Regions from separate parts of the Streptomyces sp. NPDC092296 genome, predicted to be linked through region 4. Evidence: riboswitches for the same ligand, from Rfam matches in the RefSeq annotation. Region 4 holds a riboswitch; each other region holds the start of a gene.

Region 1 (4,578 bases), on a different contig from region 4:
CGTCGTACGCGGTGGTGCGGCCGGGCCACGCGGCGGCCAGCTCGGCGGCGGCGCGGCGGCCGGCGGCGGTGGCGGCGATCAGTCCGATCACGGGTGGGTGCCTCCTGGGGCGGGGTGGTGCCCGCGCTCGGCGGCGGGTCGGGGGTGGGGGTGCGGGTCGGTGGCGGGGCGGCGGCCCCAGAGCACGAAGACCGGGTTGGCCGCAGCCAGCCGGCTGACCCCGCCGGGCAGCGGCGCCAGCCGGGAGGCCTGGAGCAGGACGCCGTCGCAGGTCAGCCCGGCGGCGGTCAGCGCCTCCCGTACGGCGGGCACCCGGTCGAGCGCGGCCAGCGTGACGACGACGGTGCGGCGGGCCCGGCTGGCGCAGGCGGCGACCACGGCGGGCAGGTCGCCACCGCCGCCGCCGACGAAGACCGCGTCCGGGGCGGGCAGCCCGGCCAGCGCCCCAGGCGCCCGGCCGTGCACCACCGAGACGTCCACGCCGTGCGCGCGGGCGTTGGCCCGGATGCGGGCCACCCCGTCGGCGTCCTGCTCCACCGCGACGGCGGCGGCGCCGAACCGGGCGCACTCCACCGCCACCGAGCCGCTGCCCGCGCCGACGTCCCAGACCAGCTCGCCGGTGCGCGGCCCCAGCCGGGCCAGCGCCAGCGCCCGGACCTCCGCCTTGGTGACCATCGAGTCGCGGTGCTCGAACGCCGCCTCCGGCAGCGCCCAGCCGTCCGGCGTGCCTGGTGCCCCGGCCAGCGCGCGCATCGGGCCCAGCCCGCCGCCGGGGGCCAGGCAGAGCACCAGGTTGACGGCCGGCCAGTCGCGGGCGGCGGCCTCGGCCGGGTCCAGCTCCTCGACCGCCTCACCGGGGCCGCCCAGGTCCGAGGCGACGATCAGCCGCCGCTCGATGCCGGGGGTGCGCAGCAGCGCGGCGGCGAGTTCGGCGGGCCCGGCGCCGGGTGCGGTCAGCACGGCCGTCTTGCGGTGCGCCCGGCAGACGTTGTACGCGGTGTGCGGGGCCCTGCCGTGCGCGCTGACCACCACCGCGTCGTCCCAGGGAAGCCCGAGCCGGGCGAACGCCTCCGCCACCGACGAGGTGTCGGGGCGCACCTCCAGCCGCTCCGGGCCGAACCGCTCCGCCAGCGCCCGTACGACCCCGAAGAACCCGGGGTCGCCGGAGGCCAGCACCACCGGCCGGCCGCCCCGGGCCAGCTCGGCGGCGACGGCGTCCAGCGCCGGGGCCAGCGGGCCGAGCACCACCCGGCGGGCCGCCGGCGGCAGCGGCGCGGCGGCCAGGTGGCGGCGGGCACCGGCGACCAGGGTCGCGGCCGCCAGCGTGGCGGTGTCCTCGGGCGGCAGCGGGTGGCGCCCCCGGCCGAGGACGGTGATCGCGCCGCCGCCCGGGTCGGTGCGGCGGCCGGGCGGTGCGGGTGGGCTGGTCATGCGGGGGCGGCCCTCCTCTCGGGGGAGCGGCGGGGGTGGGCGTGCGGCCTACGGGCGTGCGGGCGCGCGGGAGGTGTGGGCGCGCGGGGTCAGCTCTCCGGCTGGGCGGGGGCGGCGGCGCCCTCGGTGCGCAGGGTGCGCCGGGCCCGCCGGTCGGCCTTGCGGAAGGTGTGGAAGTGCCCCGGGTGGTACAGGTGCGAGCGGGTGCCCTCGGCGCCCAGCGCCGGGCCGACCAGGAACAGGGTGTGCTTCCACAGCTTGTGCGCCTTGACGGTGGCCTCCAGGGTGCCGACCGTGCAGTGCAGCACCAGCTCCTCCGGCCAGGTCGCCTGGTGCGCGACCACCACCGGGGTCTCCTCGGCGTAGCCGCCCTCCCGCAGCTCGGCGGCCAGCTGGCCGCTGCGCGCCGCCGACAGGAAGATCGCCATGGTGGTGCCGTGCCGGGCGAACTCCCGCACCTCCTCGCCCGGCGGCATCGGCGTCTTGCCGCCGCCGAGCCGGGTCAGGATCACCGACTGGGCCACCTCGGGCACGGTCAGCTCCCGCTGCGCGATGGCCGCCACCGCCGAGAACGACGACACGCCGGGCACGATCTCGGTCTCCAGGCCCAGCTCCCGGCAGCGCTCCAGCTGCTCCTGCACCGCGCCCCAGAGCGACGGGTCCCCGGAGTGGATGCGGGCCACCTGGAGGCCGTCGCGGGCGGCCTCCTCGTACACCGCGAGGACGTCCTCCATCGGCACCAGCGAGGAGTCCAGCACCCGGGCCCCCGGGCGGGCGTGCTCCAGCACCTCGGCCTGCACCAGGCTGGCCGCCCAGACCACCACGTCGGCCGCGCCGATCGCTCGGGCGGCCCGGAAGGTCAGCAGGTCGGCCGCCCCGGGACCGGCGCCGACGAAGGTCACCTTGCCGCTGGTCGTACCGGTCACAGCTTTCCCCCTCGGGAGTCCCGCCGGGCGGGGCAGATCAGGGTGGACAGATACGGCTGCGGGGCGCCGTCCAGCTCGGCGGCCGGGCGGATCGACTCCTCCGGCAGGCCCAGCGAGGAGCCCCACACCGCGCCCTCGGTGCGGTCGGTCTCCCGCAGCGCGGCGGCGACCTCGGCGGCGATCCGGCCGAACTTGTACGCCACCACGGTGCCCGGCCCGGCCAGCGCCTGCCGCAGTACGGCGGCGCCGGCGGTTACCGGCACCAGGGTGAGCGGCTCGACGCCCTCCGCCAGCACGGTGCCGCTGCGCGCGGCCAGGTCCTGCATGGCGGTGATGCCGGGGACGGTCTCCACCACGGTGTCCGGGACGGCCTGCCGCACCGTCTGGGCCAGATAGGTGAAGGTCGAGTACACATTGGGGTCGCCGATGGTGGCGAACGCCACGGTGCCGTCCTCGCCCGCCTCGCGCAGCAGCGCCGCGACCCGCTCCCCGGCGGCGTCCCAGGCCGCCTCGCGGCGGGCGCGGTCCTCCCGCTCGTTCAGCGCGAACACCACCCGGACGACCTTGCCCGGATCGGTGTGGTGCAGCACGGTGGCCTCGGCGCGGCCGACCTCGCCGCTGTCCATCACCGGGACGACCACGGACCGCGCCTCGCGCAGCACCCGTACGCCCTTCACCGTGACCAGCTCCGGGTCGCCGGGACCCATGCCGACGCCGACCAGGCGGCGGCTCACGCGGACGGGCCGGGGTGGCGGCCGACGGGTCGGCCGGTGACGGGTCGGCCGGTGACGGCAGGCCGCGGCGGCGCGGCATGCGGAGAGCGCATGGCGGAAGTCCTCACTCGGGGTCCTCGCCCCGGTCGACGTGACGGCGGCCAGAGTCTCCTGGCTCCCGGATCAGCGCACCCCCGGGCCTTCCAACCGCACGTTCGCGGCCGTGGCCGACTCCCGCAGCGGGGCTGGTGGAGTCGGGGGTGCTCCCCGGTGACAGTGGCGGGACCGCGCCGGATTCGCACCGGACTTCCTCGTCAATGCCGCCGTGTATGGCCCGGAAATCCCATCACGCCCCCGGCCCCCAGTCAACAAGCCCCCCTGTGGCGTACACCGCACCGCACCTGCACCGATGCCGCCGCGCCCCCGCCCCGGCCCGGCCTCCGCCCCGCTGCGGGGGCGGCCGGAGCGTAGGGAAAGGCAGGATCTCCGGTATTCCGGCTGTCCGGGCTGCGATAACCGAATAAAAGGTACATAAATCGGGGCGCCCGGCGCGCTCGAACCCCAGAGCCGCCCGCAATCACGAGCGGATTCGCCGCCGCCAATTCGGGCCGCCGGGAGTAGCGTGTACCAGTGAGGGCGTCCCGCACGCCGGCCCACCGCCGGCGGCGTCCCCGACGCGCAGACACGCCGGGCGGTGCACACGCCCCGGGAACGGGTTCGCACCATGACCGTGGGCGGCATCCCCGCACGCAGACCGATTCTCTCCCTCCCCCTCCTCCCCGCTCCGCCGGGACACGGCGGTCCCTCCGCAGTGCTGCGGCACCGCCTCACGGGGCAGAAAGACCCCATGGGCGATGCAGACGACGCAGAGCAGAGCCCGGTCGGAGCCATCGGCCGGGTGACCGTGCCGATCCCGGCGGACGGCCCGGGTGAGGTGCTGCTGCCGGTGCGCGGCGGGACGGAGGCGTACGCCGCCTGGTCCGACACGCCGATCGCCAAGCATGTACGGGTCATCGTGGTGGACTCCACCTCGGCCCGCTCCGTCGTCGTCCAGCCCTTCCCCGCTCCCTGATCTCGCGATAAGGAGCCCCTATGTTGTTCTGGCATGTTCCCGCCCCCAATGAGGCGATGCTCATCTCCGGCTCCAAGCGGCAGGCCCAGGACACCCAGTTCAGGATCGTCACCGGGCACGGCAGTTTCGTCATGCCGATCAAGCAGAAGGCCCGCATGCTGTCGCTGGCGCTGCGCGAGGCGGAGATCACCGAGGACTGCGTCACCCAGCAGGGCATCCTGCTCAACGTCCGCGCCGTCACGGTGTTCAAGGTCGGCGACGACGTGGTGTCCATCGCCAACGCCGCCCGCCGCTTCCTGTCGGAGCAGAGCCGGATGGAGGAACTGGTCGGCCGCATCTTCGCGGGCCACCTCCGCTCCATCATCGGCGGACTCACCGTCGAGCAGATCATCCGGGAACGCGACCGGGTGGCCCAGGAGGTCAAGGAGGGCAGCCA
Region 2 (4,578 bases), on a different contig from region 4:
CGGGTCGAGGTCGCGTTCGGCGGCGGCGTCCAGCGGGACGTGCAGCAGCGAGCAGGAGGCGGCCACGTCCACCCGGTCGGCCAGACCGAGCAGGGTCGCCAGGGTGGCGAGCGACTTCCCCAGGTCGTTGATCCAGACGTTGCGGCCGTCGACCACGCCGGCGACCAGGCGCTTACCGGGCAGTCCGCCGGCGGCGGCCAGGTCCTCCAGGTTGGCGGCGGCCGGGCCGGTGAAGTCCAGCGCCAGGCCGTCGACCGGGGCCTTGGCGAGCACGGGCAGCGCCGAACCGAGGCGGTCGAAGTACGAGGCGACCAGCAGCCTGGGCCGGTCGGTGCGGCCGCCCAGCTCGCGGTAGGCGCGGGCGGCGGCATCCAGCTCGGCCGGGGTGCGGTCCTGCACCAGCGCGGGTTCGTCCAGCTGTACCCACTCGGCGCCGGCGGCGCGCAGGTCGGCCAGGAGCTCGGCGTAGACGGGGAGCAGCCGGTCCAGCAGGGTGAGCGGCTGGAAGTCCTCCGCGACGCCGGGGGCGGGCTTGGCCAGCAGCAGATAGCTGACCGGGCCGACCAGCACCGGGCGGGCGGTGAGGCCCAGCGCCAGGGCTTCCGTCAGCTCGCCCACCTGCTTGGCCGGGTTCGCGGTGAAGACGGTGTCGGGGTCGAGTTCGGGCACCAAGTAGTGGTAATTGGTGTCAAACCACTTGGTCATCTCCAGCGGCGCCACGTCCTGGGTGCCACGGGCCATGGCGAAGTAGCCGTCCAGCGGGTCGGCGTCGACCGCCGCGCGGTGGCGGGCGGGGATCGCGCCGACGGCGACCGTGGTGTCCAGCACGTGGTCGTAGAGCGAGGAGTCACCGGTGGGCACCTCGTGGATGCCCGCGTCGGCGAGCTGCCGCCAGTTGGACCGGCGCAGGTCGGCCGCCGTCTCCCGGAGGGCGTCGGCGGTGAGCCGGCCCTTCCAGTAGCCCTCGATGGCCTTCTTGAGCTCCCGGTCGGGGCCCTGGCGGGGGTAGCCGTACACGGTGGCCCGTGCTGCCGCGGCTGCGGACTTGCTGGTCATGGACTCTCCTTCGCGAGCATGTCTCCCTACCGACCCCGGGTCGGTTCGAAGGGCGCGAAGGGTGCGAAGGAACGGCAGACCCGGCGGGCCGCGTCGCGCGGGTGCCCTGCCTGGTGTGCCCTGCCTGTGTACGCCGACCCGCCCACGAGGTCACCGGGATCTCCGCGTGCGTGGCCGCACGCGGGCAGTGGCAGGTCTTCGGACTCGCGGGCACGTCTCGTGGGGTCGAGGCTCCTACTGGCCGTCGCTTCCCAGACCCGGTGGGCCCAGTGCGTATGACGGCGGTCGTTCCCGCTCACCGCTGCGGGGCAGTCCCGGATTCCCACCGGGTTCCCTCTTGCGACGCGCCTGCCTGGCGGACAGGGCGAACCAGCTGCAACCGCCAGCCTAGGCGCTCGATCAAGCCGAGGAGGGTCGTTGTCCATAGTGCGGACGGGGGAATGAGACCTGGCCGGGCCGACCCGCGCGGGCCGGCCCGGCGAAGGGCGGCCCAGTAGGGGTTGGCCCAGTGGGGGTCAGCCGCCCGGACGGAGTCCGCACCCACCGACACCTGGGCCTCGGGGGGTGGCGGTGTCGTCGGCCGCGAGGGTGAGCCGGTGGGTCGCTCCGCCGGTGCCGAGGGCGGCGGCACCGGCGGTGGGCGCGGCGGAGCGACCGGTTGGGTCTGCGGACAGCCGTACGGGTCCGGTCAGAAGGCACGGTCGGCCCCCCGGGCGGTGGGGCGTGTCGCACCCGGACACGGTGACGGCCGCCGGGCGGACGCGTCCGGCACCGGCTGCGCCCACCCGACGGTGCGCTCAGGTTCCCGACCTCACCGAGCCGCGCGCCCCCGGCGAACCCGGGACTCAGGCGTCGATGATGACCGGGATGATCATCGGCTTGCGGCGGTGCGCCCGCCAGGCCCAGGAACTGACGGCCCGGACGATGAGCTGCTCCAGTTGGTGGGCCTCGCCGATCCCTTCCTGCGCGGCGTTGGCCAGGGCCTTCTCGATCACCGGGATGACCGGCTCGAAGGTGGTGTCGTCGTGGACGAAGCCGCGCGCCAGGAAGTCGGGAGCCTCGGCCAGCGCGCCGGTGTCGGCGTCCACGATGGCGATGACGGTGATGACACCCTCTTCCGCCAGGGTGCGGCGGTCCTTCAGCGACGCCTCGGTGGCGCCGCCGACGGTCATGCCGTCGACGTACACGTACCCGGCCGGCACCTTGCCCGTCAGGGAGGCGCGCCCGTCGACCAGGTCGACCACCACGCCGTCCTCCGCGATCAGCGCGCGGTCGGGCTCCACCCCGGTCCGGATGGCCAGGTCGGCGTTGGCCCGCAGATGGCGCCACTCGCCGTGCACCGGCATCACATGGCGGGGCCGGATGATGTTGTAGCAGTAGACCAGCTCACCGGCGCTGGCGTGCCCGGAGACGTGGACCTTGGCATTGCCCTTGTGGACCACGTGCGCGCCCCAGCGGGTGAGGCCGTTGATGACGCGGTAGATGGCGTTCTCGTTGCCCGGGATCAGCGAGCTGGCCAGCAGGACGGTGTCGCCCTTGCCGATCCGGATGATGTGGTCGCGGTTGGCCATCCGGGACAGCGCGGCCATCGGCTCGCCCTGGGAGCCGGTACAGATCAGGGTGACCTGCTTGTCGGGCAGCCCGTCCAGCTCCTTGTGGTCGACCAGCAGGTTCGGCGGGACCTTGAGGTAGCCGAGCTCCCGGGCGATGCCCATGTTGCGGACCATGGAGCGGCCGACGAAGGCGACCTTGCGGCCGTGCTGGTGGGCGGCGTCCAGCACCTGCTGGATGCGGTGCACATGGCTGGCGAAGCTGGAGACGATCACCCGGCGCGGCGCGGTGCGGAACACCTGCTCGATGGCGGGCGCGAGGTCGCGCTCGGAGATGCTGAAGCCGGGGACCTCGGCGTTGGTGGAGTCGACCAGGAAGAGGTCGACGCCCTCCTCGCCCAACCGGGCGAAGGCACGCAGGTCGGTGATCCGCTCGTCCAGCGGGAACTGGTCCATCTTGAAGTCGCCGGTGTGCAGCACCAGCCCGGCCCGGGTGCGCAGCGCAACCGCCAGGCCGTCCGGGATGGAGTGGTTGACCGCGACGAACTCGCAGTCGAAGGGGCCGAACCGGCGGCGGTCGCCCTCGCGGACCCGGACGGTGCGGGGGGTGATGCGGTGCTCCTTCAGCTTGGCCTGGAGGAAGGCCAGGGTGAGCTTGGAGCCGACCACGGGGATGTCGGAGCGCTCGCGCAGCAGGTACGGCACGCCGCCGATGTGGTCCTCGTGGCCGTGGGTGAGGACGATGGCCTCGATGTCGTCCAGCCGGTCGCGGATCGCGGTGAAGTCGGGGAGGATCACGTCCACCCCGGGCTGGTTCTCCTCGGGGAACAGCACGCCGCAGTCGACGATGAGCAGGCGTCCGGCGTGCTCGAAGACGGTCATGTTACGGCCGATTTCGCCCAGTCCGCCCAGCGCGATGATGCGCAGGGCGCCGTCGGCCAGCGGGGGCGGGGGTCCCAGTTCGGGGTGCGGGTGACTCATGTCCATCACGCTACTGGAGAGTTGCGGAAGGTCCCGCCGAAGACCCGGCGCCGTCGGGGCAGGCCGGACCGCCCGAGCCCGCCGGGGGCTCGGGCGGCCGTACCCGGCGCGCCGGGTGCGGCTCCCCGGCTACGCGGCCACGCCCTGCCCGGCGGCGGGGGCGGCCGGGGCCGTCCGCAGCACGGCGAGGGTCAGCACGCCCAGGACGCAGCCGTCCTCGTCCAGCACCGGCACGGCCGGCAGCGACCGGGTGTGCATGGCGCCGACCGCCGCGGCCAGCGGCGTGCGGGGGCCCGGGTAGGGGCCCCGGTCGTGGACGATGTCCCGGACGCGGATGCGCTCGGTGTACCAGGAGCGGGTGCGGTACGGGGCCAGCTGGGCCCGGGTGAGGACCCCGGCGCAGCGGCCGTCGTCGCCGCGTACCAGCAGGTAGTCGACGTGGGCGCTGTTCAGGATGTCCAGCGCGGTGTCGACGATGACGTCGTCGCTGATCTGGAGGCCGGCCGGGGTGGCGGCCTCGGTGGCGGTGGCGTCGCCGGACAGGGCCGGCGGGGTGGACATGGTGAGCACGGGGGCGCCTTCCTCGGTTGGCTTGTGGCGCGGTACGGGTGGGGCGCCGGGGCGGGCCGGGGTCACCGGTCCGCCCCGGGTGGCGCGGCGTGCTGCTCCGGTCGTCCGACCGGGTCCGGTGCTCAGGCGGCGAAGGAGGAGCGGTCGCCGCCGGAGCGGCCACTGCCCGAACGGTCGGCGGCGGAGCGGTCGCCGCCGGTGCGGTCGCTGCCGGTGCGGCGGCGGGGACGGCTGCGGCGGTTGCGGTCGGGGCCCGCGTCGCGGCGGGACCGGCGCGGCGCCGGGGCGGGCTCGCTGATGGTGACCGCGATGCCGGAGGGGGTGCGGGCGCCGGTGATCCGGGCCAGCTCGGGGTCGGCCGAGTGCACCCGGGCGGTGTGCGCGGTGATGCTGGCGGTGGCCATCATCCGGGTCATCTCGC
Region 3 (4,578 bases), on a different contig from region 4:
TCGTCGATGGTGACGACCGCGCCGTTGTGCGCCGACTCGGTGGTGATCCACAGTGCGCTGTCCGGCGGTGAGAAACGCAGTCCGTTGCCGATCAGCGCGGTGAGGACCATCGCCAGCGGCTCCACGGCGTGCGCGGCGACGGCGGTGCCGGTGGCGACCCGGTGCACCGCCCTGATCCGGTCCACCTGCTTCAGCCGGGAACCGGCGCCGCTGACGATGTCGGCCAGGTGGGCGACCTCGCGGACCACTCCCGGCCACGACCCGGACAGTACCGCCAACTCCTGGACCAGGCGCAGCAGCTGCTCATTGGTGTGGTCCAGCTCGCGCAGGGCCGCGTTGGCCTCGGCCATCTCCCGGCCGGAGAACCGCATCTGATGGGTGCGCAGCCGGCTCTGGGTGTCGTACAGGGCGACCTGCATGGACCGGGTGGCGCCGCTCAGCACCGCCGCCGCGCCGGACTCGGTACGGGCCTGCTCGGCCAGCACCGCCTCTTCGACCTGGTGCAGGCACTGCTGGAGCAGGTCGGCGGGCTCACTGCCGGGTAAACGGCTGTCGGACAGGCCGGGGTCACGGGAGAACGGCAGCGCCGCGCGGCGGGCGGCGGCGGGCAGGCGGACCTCGGCGAACTCGCGTAACGCGGCGGTGAGGTCCGCTAACTCCCGGCGCGCCTGTTCGGCGCGCTGGTCGGCGTCGGCGGCCAGGGCTTCGGCCTGCTGGGCGCGGGTGGCGGCCTGCTCGGCCCGCTCCCGGGCCCTGCGGACTTCGGTGTCGCTCCGGGCGCGCTCGTGCTGCCGCTTCACCGCCTCGGCTTCGGCGGTCTCGGCGCGGGTGGTCGCCTGGGTGGTCTCGCGTCGGCGCCGGGTCAGCGCGGGCCGCATGGCTGCCGCGCCTCCGGCGGCGCCGACGGCGGCTGTCGCGGCGACGACAGCCACGTCTATCGGGATCATCGGGGTTTGCCTAGGGTCGGGGGCCGGGTGGGTGCCGCGGGGCAGGTCGGTGCCGTCGGCGAGGCGACGCGCGGCGTGATCACTCTGGCACGATTATGCCGACGTCCTGAACGCAGGAGGTCACTTTGGCCATTTCGTACGGGCTCACGGGCACGTGCGCCGCCCCTGGCGGGGGGCGCGGGGAAGTGACGGGCACGTGCCCCACCAGGGCGCGAGGAACTGCGCGGCCGGCCGACCACCGAGGTAGTGGGGTCCGTACGGCGGTGAGTTGCAGGTGCGAAGGGGGTTTTTCGCGCAGTTCCTCGCGCCCCTGGGAGGTGCAGGGTTGCCGAACGGGGGCGAAGTGCAGGTCAGGGCGGGGTTATTCGCGCAGTTCCTCGCGCCCCTGGGAGGTGCAGGGTTGCCGAACGGGGGCGAAGTGCAGGTCAGGGCGGGGTCATTCGCGCAGTACCCCGCGCCCCTGGGGAGGCGCAGGGTTGCCGAACGGGGGGTGAAGTGCAGGTCAGGGCGGGGTGGGGGTCAGCGGGTGAGGACGCAGTCGCCGCAGAGGGGGCCCCGGGTGTCGGGGGCGGCGCGGTAGATGAGGCAGCAGCTGCGGCGGCGGAACGCCCCCGTGGGGGTGGTGGTGCTCGCGGCCCGCAGTGGGGGGCGGGCGAGCAGCAGGGCGGCGAGCGTACGGACGCGGTCGGCCAGGGCCGGGCGGGCGGACGCGATCATGTCGGCCGCGCCGTTGACGGCGGAAGCCGCATTGCCGTGCAGGATCTGCGGCGAGACCGAGAACGGCCGGAAGGCGGCGGCCAGTTCCGCCAGGCCGGTGTCCAGCAGCCTGCATCCCAGCAGCTCCGCGAGCTGTTCCGGGGTGCGCCGCTCCGCGATCGGGCCGTCGGGGGCGGAGAGCGGGACGGGTCCGCCGAGGACGGGCTGCCACCACAGCGTGCCGAGGTCCGGCGCCAGCAGCCGGCCGTGCAGCACGGCGGCGGCCAGCGCCGGGGACAGCAGCCGGGCCGCCAGCCCGAGGTGGGCCACCGAGGCGGCCACCCGCAGCTCTACCGCGTCCGCGGCCTGACCGCCCGCCAGGGCCAGCCAGTCGCGTACCGCCGCCACCCGGGCCGCCGGGACGGCCGGGTCGCGGACCAGCTCGGACATGGGCCGCCACGGCGGGGTCGGCGCCGAGCCCGCCGGGTGGGTGTGCAGGGCGAAGAACGGCCCGAGCGCGGTGATCTCCTCGATCACCGCGCTCGACGCCGGTCCGTCAGGGCCGGAAGCGGTCATGCGCCGACCGGGTCCGGCTCCCGGGTGGGGGCGCCGGTCGCGGTCCGGGGCTGGAGCAGGCGCTCGGCCAGCGGGCCGAAGACCAGTCCGATGGCCGCCCAGAGCAGCAGCTGCGCGGCGACGGAGTAGAACCGGAACGAGAAGAGCAGATCCGCCGGGAAGCCCGGGAAGACGATCGCGCCCTTGTCGTCGGTCAGCGGCAGCGGCGTCTCCGTGGCGTGGTCGCCGTAGTGCTCCTTGTTGAACGCCAGGTGGCCGAACGACGGCATGATCAGCATGACGATCCCGATCGCGACGACGAACGCGGCGGCGGCCAGCAGCGTGGCGTTCCAGTTGCCGAAGCGCGGCTGGAGCCGCCTGCCGAGCCAGACGGCGCCGACCGAGAAGGCGACCGAGAACACCACCATCAGCAGGTAGAGGCCGCTGCGGGCGCCGATGGTCTCCTCGTGGCCGATCGCGGGCGGGTTGGCCGGGTACTTGACGAACGGCACCAGGTAGAGCGCGAGGAACCCGGCCCCGGCCACCAGCAGCGCCAGCGGCCGCGCCCGCAGCCCGCCGACCCGGCCCAGGCAGACGGCGTAGGCCACGGCGAACAGGGCGCCCATGGCCATGCCGAAGAGGATCATGCCCACGCCGATGCCGACGTCGGCCTGGATGGTGCGGCTGAACAGGTCCGGGTCCGCTGCCTCCGTGGTCAGGCCGGTGGCCTTGTCCAGGACGGCCTGGGCGGCGTCACGGCCGCTCTCGTAGTCGATGGCCTTGGTGATCTGCGGTTCGGCGAAGATCCGCGCGAAGACGAAGGCGAGCAGGCCCGCGACTGCGCCGGCGAGTACGCCGCGCAGGAGGAGCTTCTTTTCCATGTCGAGTTGTCCGTGCCTTCTTCGAACCGGTCAGTGGCAGGGGAAGCCGAGGAAGTGCCGGGCGTCGTGGACGAACTCGTGCACATGCATGTCGTTGCCGAACACCGAGACGGCGCCCTGGTCGACACCGATGAAGTAGTAGGCGATCAGCGCGATCAGCGCGGTACCGGCAAGCCAGAGTACGGACTTGGAGACCGGCAGGACGACCGGTGTGGCGGCCGGACGGGGCGTGGAGACACTGCTGCTCACGGAGAGCCCTCCTTCGGGGATCGTGCGTCCCTTGATCAAATGGGCGGTGTGATGGAGGAGTGTCTGACTTCACCGGTCACCGTGGGTGACCGGCACACAGTGGCGCGACCGTGCTGGATTCTCACCAGCTTCCTCATGCCATCACTACTCAGGGAGCGTAGGGGGCGCCGCTCCGGTGCGTCAATCAGACCGGTCGTACCCGTACCGGGCGGCCGGGGCGCGCAACACCGCAGGTGAGCCGCGCCCCGGCCGCCGCCGGGTCAGGAACCTGGGTCAGGAGTCCGCTCCCGGCAGGCCGCCCCGCACCTCGCGGGCGGCCGTGACCAGGTTCTCCAGCGAGGCCCTGACCTCCGGCCAGCCCCGGGTCTTCAGACCGCAGTCGGGGTTGACCCAGAGCCGCTCGGCGGGGATGGCGTCAAGCCCCCTGCGCAGCAGGGCGGCCGCCTCCTCGGCGCTCGGGACGCGCGGCGAGTGGATGTCGTACACCCCGGGGCCGACCTCGCGCGGGTAGCCGGCGGCGGCCAGCTCGTCCGCGACCTGCATGTGGGAGCGGGCGGCCTCCAGGGAGATCACATCGGCGTCGAGGTCGTCGATGGCCTGGAGGATGTCCCCGAACTCCGCGTAGCACATATGGGTGTGGATCTGGGTGGCCGGGCGGACGCCTGCGGTGGTGAGGCGGAATGCCTCGGTGGCCCAGTCCAGATACGCGGGCCGGTCGGCCGCGCGCAGCGGCAGCGTCTCGCGCAGCGCGGGCTCGTCCACCTGGATCACGGCGGTACCGGCCGCCTCCAGGTCGGCCACCTCGTCGCGCAGGGCGAGGGCGACCTGCCGGGCGGTCTCGCCGAGCGGCTGGTCGTCGCGGACGAAGGACCAGGCCAGCATGGTGACCGGGCCGGTGAGCATGCCCTTGACCGGGCGGTCGGTGAGCGACTGGGCGTACCGGGTCCAGCGGACCGTCATCGGCTCGGGGCGGGAGATGTCCCCGGCCAGCACCGGCGGCCGCACATAGCGGGTGCCGTACGACTGGACCCAGCCGTGCCGGGTGGCCAGGTAGCCGGTGAGCTGTTCGGCGAAGTACTGCACCATGTCGTTGCGCTCGGGCTCGCCGTGCACCAGGACGTCGAGTCCGGCCTTCTCCTGGAAGCCGATGACCTCGCGTACCTCGGCCTCGATGCGCTGCTCGTACGCCGCGCCGTCGATCCGGCCGGCCCGCAGGTCGGCGCGGGCGGTACGCAGTTCGGCGGTCTGCG
Region 4 (4,578 bases):
GGCGATGACCAGGTCGGCGCTGGCCAGCCGCTCGGGACCGTACGGGGCGTCGATGCTGAACCCGGCGTGGGTGCGCACCGGCCCGGGGCGGTCGGCGGCGAGCGCGAAGTCGTAGCGCGGCAGCCCCTGCTCGCTGCGGTCCAGCCCGAAGACCTCGCAGGCGACACCCAGCTCGAACGGATGGGCCTCCTCCAGCACCACCGCGACGACATCCTTCAGCATGCCGCCCAGCTTGCCCGCTCCGGGCCGTGGACACCAGGCCCTGGTGGCAGTTTTTCGCGGAGATGTGACATTGCTGCCACTCGTTGCAGGCGCAAGCAGGGAGCCACCCTGGAGCCATGGAATCGGTAGGGGCAATCCTCGCGGTCGTCGGCGGCTTCGGCCTCCTCGGCCTGCTCGTCGGCCTGGACGCCAGGCACCACCGCAGCATCGGCGGCCACCGGACCACCGGCTATCCGGACGACCCCGACCACCGGCCGGCCCGCGAGGGCGGCCGCGACGACCTCCCGGCCGAGCGGTGGCGGCTCTCGGTCACACTGGGCGGATGGACATCGCCGTACGGACCGCACGCGAGGAGGACCTCGACGCTGCGGGCCGCATCACCGCCGCCGTCTTCGTCGGAGACGGCCACACCTCGGCGGACAGCGACTACGTCGCCCTGCTCCGCGACGCCCGCACCCGGGCCGCCGAGGCGGAACTCCTCGTCGCCGTCGACCGGGCAGCCGCCGACCGCCCAGCCGCCGACCGCCCAGCCGGCCCCCGGGACGCCCCGGCAGCCGTGCTCGGCTCCGTGACGCTCGCCCTGCCCGGCTCCGCCTGGGCGGACATCGCCCGGCCCGACGAGGGCGAGCTGCGGATGCTGGCGGTCTCCCCCGCCGCCCGGGGCCGGGGCGTGGGCGAGGCGCTGGTCCGGGCGGCCATGGACCGGGTCCGCGCGCAGGGGCTGCCCCGGATGGCGTTCTCCACCCAGCAGGGCATGCACGCCGCCCACCGGCTGTACGAGCGGGTGGGCTTCCGGCGGGCCCCGGAGCGCGACTGGTCGCCCTTCCCGGGCGTCGACCTGTGGGTGTACGCGGCCGATCTGTGACCCTCCGCAGCCGCTCTCTCCGGGAAGCCCGTCCGGCGCGCGCCACTACATGTGGTGGTGCATCGCACACCCGCCACTAGATGTATGCTCACTTCCGCTGTCGACGCAGGGGAACCCGGTGCGAATCCGGGACTGCCCCGCAGCGGTGAGCGGGCCTGGCCCCGCGAGTCCGACTACCTGCCGACGGTCCGCCCGGCGCGCTTCACCACGCCGTCGAGCGGTGTACGTCCGGGCCTCGCGGGTGGGCCGGGGACGCAGCGCGCAACCAGGGCGGCCGTCGGCCGTCGGGTGCGCGCCGGCGCTCCCTGCTCCCGTGCGGTCCCGGTGCCCCTCAGGCCGGAGGAGAGAGAGCGCCTTGACCACCGCTGCCCCCGCAGAAGCCGCCTCGGCAGTCCCGGATCGGGACGAGCCCGGTACCGCGCTGCTGCGCGTGCTCACCGACTGCGCCGCCGATCTGCCCCAGGTCGACCCCGGCCATGTCGCCGCCGCCGCGCTGCGCGGCCGGCACGCCGGGTCCGACTTCGCCGAGCTGCGCGGACTCGCCGTGGAGGCCGCCGCCGCGCTGATCGCGGAGGACCCCCAGTACTCCCGGCTCGCGGCCCGGCTGCTGGCCCGGGAGATCGCGGACGAGGCCGCCGACGAGGGCGCGGTGTGCTTCACCGCCTCCATCGCCCTCGGCCACCGCGAGGGGCTGATCGGTGACAGCACGGCCGACTTCGTGGCCCGGCACGCCGACGCGCTGGACGCGCTGATCGACCAGGACGGCGACGGCCGCTTCGAGTACTTCGGCCTGCGCACCGTGCAGTCCCGCTACCTGCTGCGCCACCCGATCACCCGCCGGGTGATCGAGACCCCGCAGCACTTCCTGCTCCGGGTCGCCTGCGGGCTGGCGAACGAGGACTCCACGGACGCGGTCGCCGAGCTGTACCGGCTGATGAGCCGACTGGACTACCTGCCCTCCTCCCCCACCCTGTTCAACTCCGGCACCCGGCATCCGCAGATGTCCTCCTGCTACCTGCTGGACTCCCCGCTGGACGAGCTGGACTCGATCTACAGCCGCTACGCCCAGATCGCCCGGCTCTCCAAGCACGCTGGCGGCATCGGCCTCTCGTACAGCCGCATCCGCTCCCGGGGCTCGCTGATCCGGGGCACCAACGGCAAGTCCAACGGCATCGTGCCGTTCCTGCGCACCCTGGACTCCTCGGTCGCCGCCGTGAACCAGGGCGGCCGGCGCAAGGGCGCGGCCTGCGTCTACCTGGAGACCTGGCACGCCGACATCGAGGAGTTCCTGGAGCTGCGGGACAGCACCGGCGAGGAGGCGCGGCGCACCCACAACCTCAACCTGGCGCACTGGATTCCGGACGAGTTCATGCGCCGGGTCGAGGCCGACGCCGAGTGGTCGCTGTTCTCCCCGGTCGACACGCCCGAGCTGGTCGACCTGTGGGGCGCCGACTTCGACGCCGCGTACCTGAAGGCCGAGCAGGCCGGCAAGGCGGTGCGGACCATCCCCGCCCGCACCCTGTACGCCCGGATGATGCGCACCCTGGCGCAGACCGGCAACGGCTGGATGACCTTCAAGGACGCCTCCAACCGGGCCGCCAACCAGACCGCGTTGCCCGGCCGCACGGTGCACTCCTCCAATCTGTGCACCGAGATCCTGGAGGTGACGGACGACTCGGAGACGGCCGTCTGCAACCTGGGGTCGATCAACCTGGCCACCCACCTCGCGGAGCACCCCACCGGCCTGCTGGACGCGCTGGACTGGGAGCGGCTGGACGCCACCGTGCGCACCGCCGTGACGTTCCTGGACCGCGTGGTGGACATCAACTTCTATCCGACGCCCGAGTCCGGCGCCTCCAACTCCCGCTGGCGGCCGGTGGGCCTGGGCGCGATGGGCTTGCAGGACGTCTTCTTCCGGCTGCGGCTGCCCTTCGACTCGCCCGAGGCGGCGCAGCTCTCCACGCTGATCGCCGAGCGCATCATGCTGGCCGCGTACGAGACCTCCTGCGACCTGGCGGAGTCGCTCGGCCGGCACCCCGCGTACGAGGAGACCCGGGCCGCGCGCGGACAGCTGCACATCGACCACTTCCCGACCGCCGCCCCGCACTGGACCGGCCGCTGGGAGGCGCTGCGCGCCCGGCTGGCCGAGACCGGGCTGCGCAACTCGCTGCTGCTGGCCATCGCGCCGACCGCCACCATCGCGTCCATCGCGGGCGTCTATGAGTGCATCGAGCCGCAGGTCTCCAACCTCTTCAAGCGCGAGACGCTCAGCGGGGAGTTCCTCCAGGTCAACCCGTACCTGGTGGCCGACCTCAAGAGCCGGGGCCTGTGGACGGCCGCCACCCGCGACGCGCTGCGCGCCGCCAACGGCTCCGCCCAGGACCTCCCCGGGGTGCCCGCCGACCTCAAGTCGCTCTACCGCACGGCCTGGGAGCTGCCGCAGCGGGCGCTGATCGACCTGGCCGCCGAGCGGATGCCGTACCTGGACCAGAGCCAGTCGCTCAACCTGTTCCTGGCCGCGCCCACCATCGGCAAACTCAGCTCGATGTACGCGTACGCCTGGAAGAAGGGGCTGAAGACCACCTACTACCTGCGTTCGCGCCCGGCGACCCGGATCGCCCAGGCCGCCGCGGGTGCCGCCGCCCCCGCCACCGTCCCCGCCCCCACCACGGAGGAGCAGGCCATCGCCTGCTCCCTGGAGAACCCCGAGTCCTGCGAGGCCTGCCAGTGACCACCCCCGCCGCCAAGAAGAACCTGCTCAACCCGGGCTTCGAGCTGACGCTGCGCCCGATGCGCTACCCGGACTTCTACGACCGCTACCGGGACGCGATCAAGAACACCTGGACCGTGGAGGAGGTGGACCTGCACTCCGACGTGGCGGACCTGGCCAAGCTCAGCGACGGCGAGCGGCACCTGCTGGGGCGGCTGATCGCGTTCTTCGCGACCGGTGACTCCATCGTCTCCAACAACCTGGTGCTGACGCTCTACAAGCACATCAACTCGCCCGAGGCGCGGCTCTACCTCTCCCGGCAGCTGTTCGAGGAGGCGGTGCACGTCCAGTTCTATCTGACGCTGCTGGACACCTACCTGCCCGACCCGGACGACCGCGCGGCCGCCTTCGACGCGGTGGAGTCCATCCCCTCCATCCGGGAGAAGGCGCAGTTCTGCTTCCGCTGGATGGACTCGGTGGAGAAGCTGGACCGGCTGGAGACCCGGGAGGACCGCCGCCGGTTCCTGCTCAACCTGATCTGCTTCGCGGCGTGCATCGAGGGGCTGTTCTTCTACGGCGCCTTCGCCTATGTGTACTGGTTCCGCAGCCGCGGCCTGCTGCACGGGCTGGCCACCGGCACCAACTGGGTGTTCCGCGACGAGTCCATGCACATGGAGTTCGCCTACTCGGTGGTGGACACCGTCCGCGCCGAGGAGCCCGACCTCTTCGACGAGGAGATGGGGCGGCAGGTCACCACGATGCTGGAGGAGGCCGTCGCGGC

The links. A riboswitch is a leader RNA that binds a small molecule or an ion and turns the genes downstream of it on or off. The one in region 4 is predicted to bind cobalamin.
Region 1: another riboswitch for cobalamin. It lies ahead of cobI (precorrin-2 C(20)-methyltransferase); the one in region 4 lies ahead of ACIQGZ_RS06300 (ribonucleoside-diphosphate reductase subunit alpha).
Region 2: another riboswitch for cobalamin. It lies ahead of metE (5-methyltetrahydropteroyltriglutamate--homocysteine S-methyltransferase); the one in region 4 lies ahead of ACIQGZ_RS06300 (ribonucleoside-diphosphate reductase subunit alpha).
Region 3: another riboswitch for cobalamin. It lies ahead of ACIQGZ_RS09175 (CbtB-domain containing protein); the one in region 4 lies ahead of ACIQGZ_RS06300 (ribonucleoside-diphosphate reductase subunit alpha).

What each region holds. Positions count from the first base shown of each region.
Region 1 covers NZ_JBIVRB010000010.1:54,733-59,310, forward strand. Annotated here, with positions in the region: gene cobJ (precorrin-3B C(17)-methyltransferase) at 1-91, opposite strand, end outside; gene cbiE (precorrin-6y C5,15-methyltransferase (decarboxylating) subunit CbiE) at 88-1,431, opposite strand; gene cobM (precorrin-4 C(11)-methyltransferase) at 1,521-2,357, opposite strand; gene cobI (precorrin-2 C(20)-methyltransferase) at 2,354-3,091, opposite strand; cobalamin riboswitch at 3,235-3,388, opposite strand; gene ACIQGZ_RS20985 (hypothetical protein) at 3,918-4,142, shown strand; gene ACIQGZ_RS20990 (SPFH domain-containing protein) at 4,163-4,578, shown strand, end outside.
Region 2 covers NZ_JBIVRB010000002.1:346,197-350,774, reverse strand. Annotated here, with positions in the region: gene metE (5-methyltetrahydropteroyltriglutamate--homocysteine S-methyltransferase) at 1-1,056, opposite strand, end outside; cobalamin riboswitch at 1,245-1,428, opposite strand; gene ACIQGZ_RS09165 (ribonuclease J) at 1,902-3,587, opposite strand; gene ACIQGZ_RS09160 (CBS domain-containing protein) at 3,717-4,148, opposite strand; gene ACIQGZ_RS09155 (DEAD/DEAH box helicase) at 4,280-4,578, opposite strand, start outside.
Region 3 covers NZ_JBIVRB010000002.1:351,067-355,644, reverse strand. Annotated here, with positions in the region: gene ACIQGZ_RS09190 (ATP-binding protein) at 1-947, opposite strand, end outside; gene ACIQGZ_RS09185 ((2Fe-2S)-binding protein) at 1,467-2,219, opposite strand; gene ACIQGZ_RS09180 (CbtA family protein) at 2,216-3,079, opposite strand; gene ACIQGZ_RS09175 (CbtB-domain containing protein) at 3,110-3,328, opposite strand; cobalamin riboswitch at 3,367-3,517, opposite strand; gene metE (5-methyltetrahydropteroyltriglutamate--homocysteine S-methyltransferase) at 3,602-4,578, opposite strand, start outside.
Region 4 covers NZ_JBIVRB010000001.1:1,353,469-1,358,046, reverse strand. Annotated here, with positions in the region: gene ACIQGZ_RS06310 (helix-turn-helix domain-containing protein) at 1-222, opposite strand, end outside; gene ACIQGZ_RS06305 (GNAT family N-acetyltransferase) at 545-1,087, shown strand; cobalamin riboswitch at 1,165-1,287, shown strand; gene ACIQGZ_RS06300 (ribonucleoside-diphosphate reductase subunit alpha) at 1,443-3,818, shown strand; gene ACIQGZ_RS06295 (ribonucleotide-diphosphate reductase subunit beta) at 3,878-4,578, shown strand, end outside.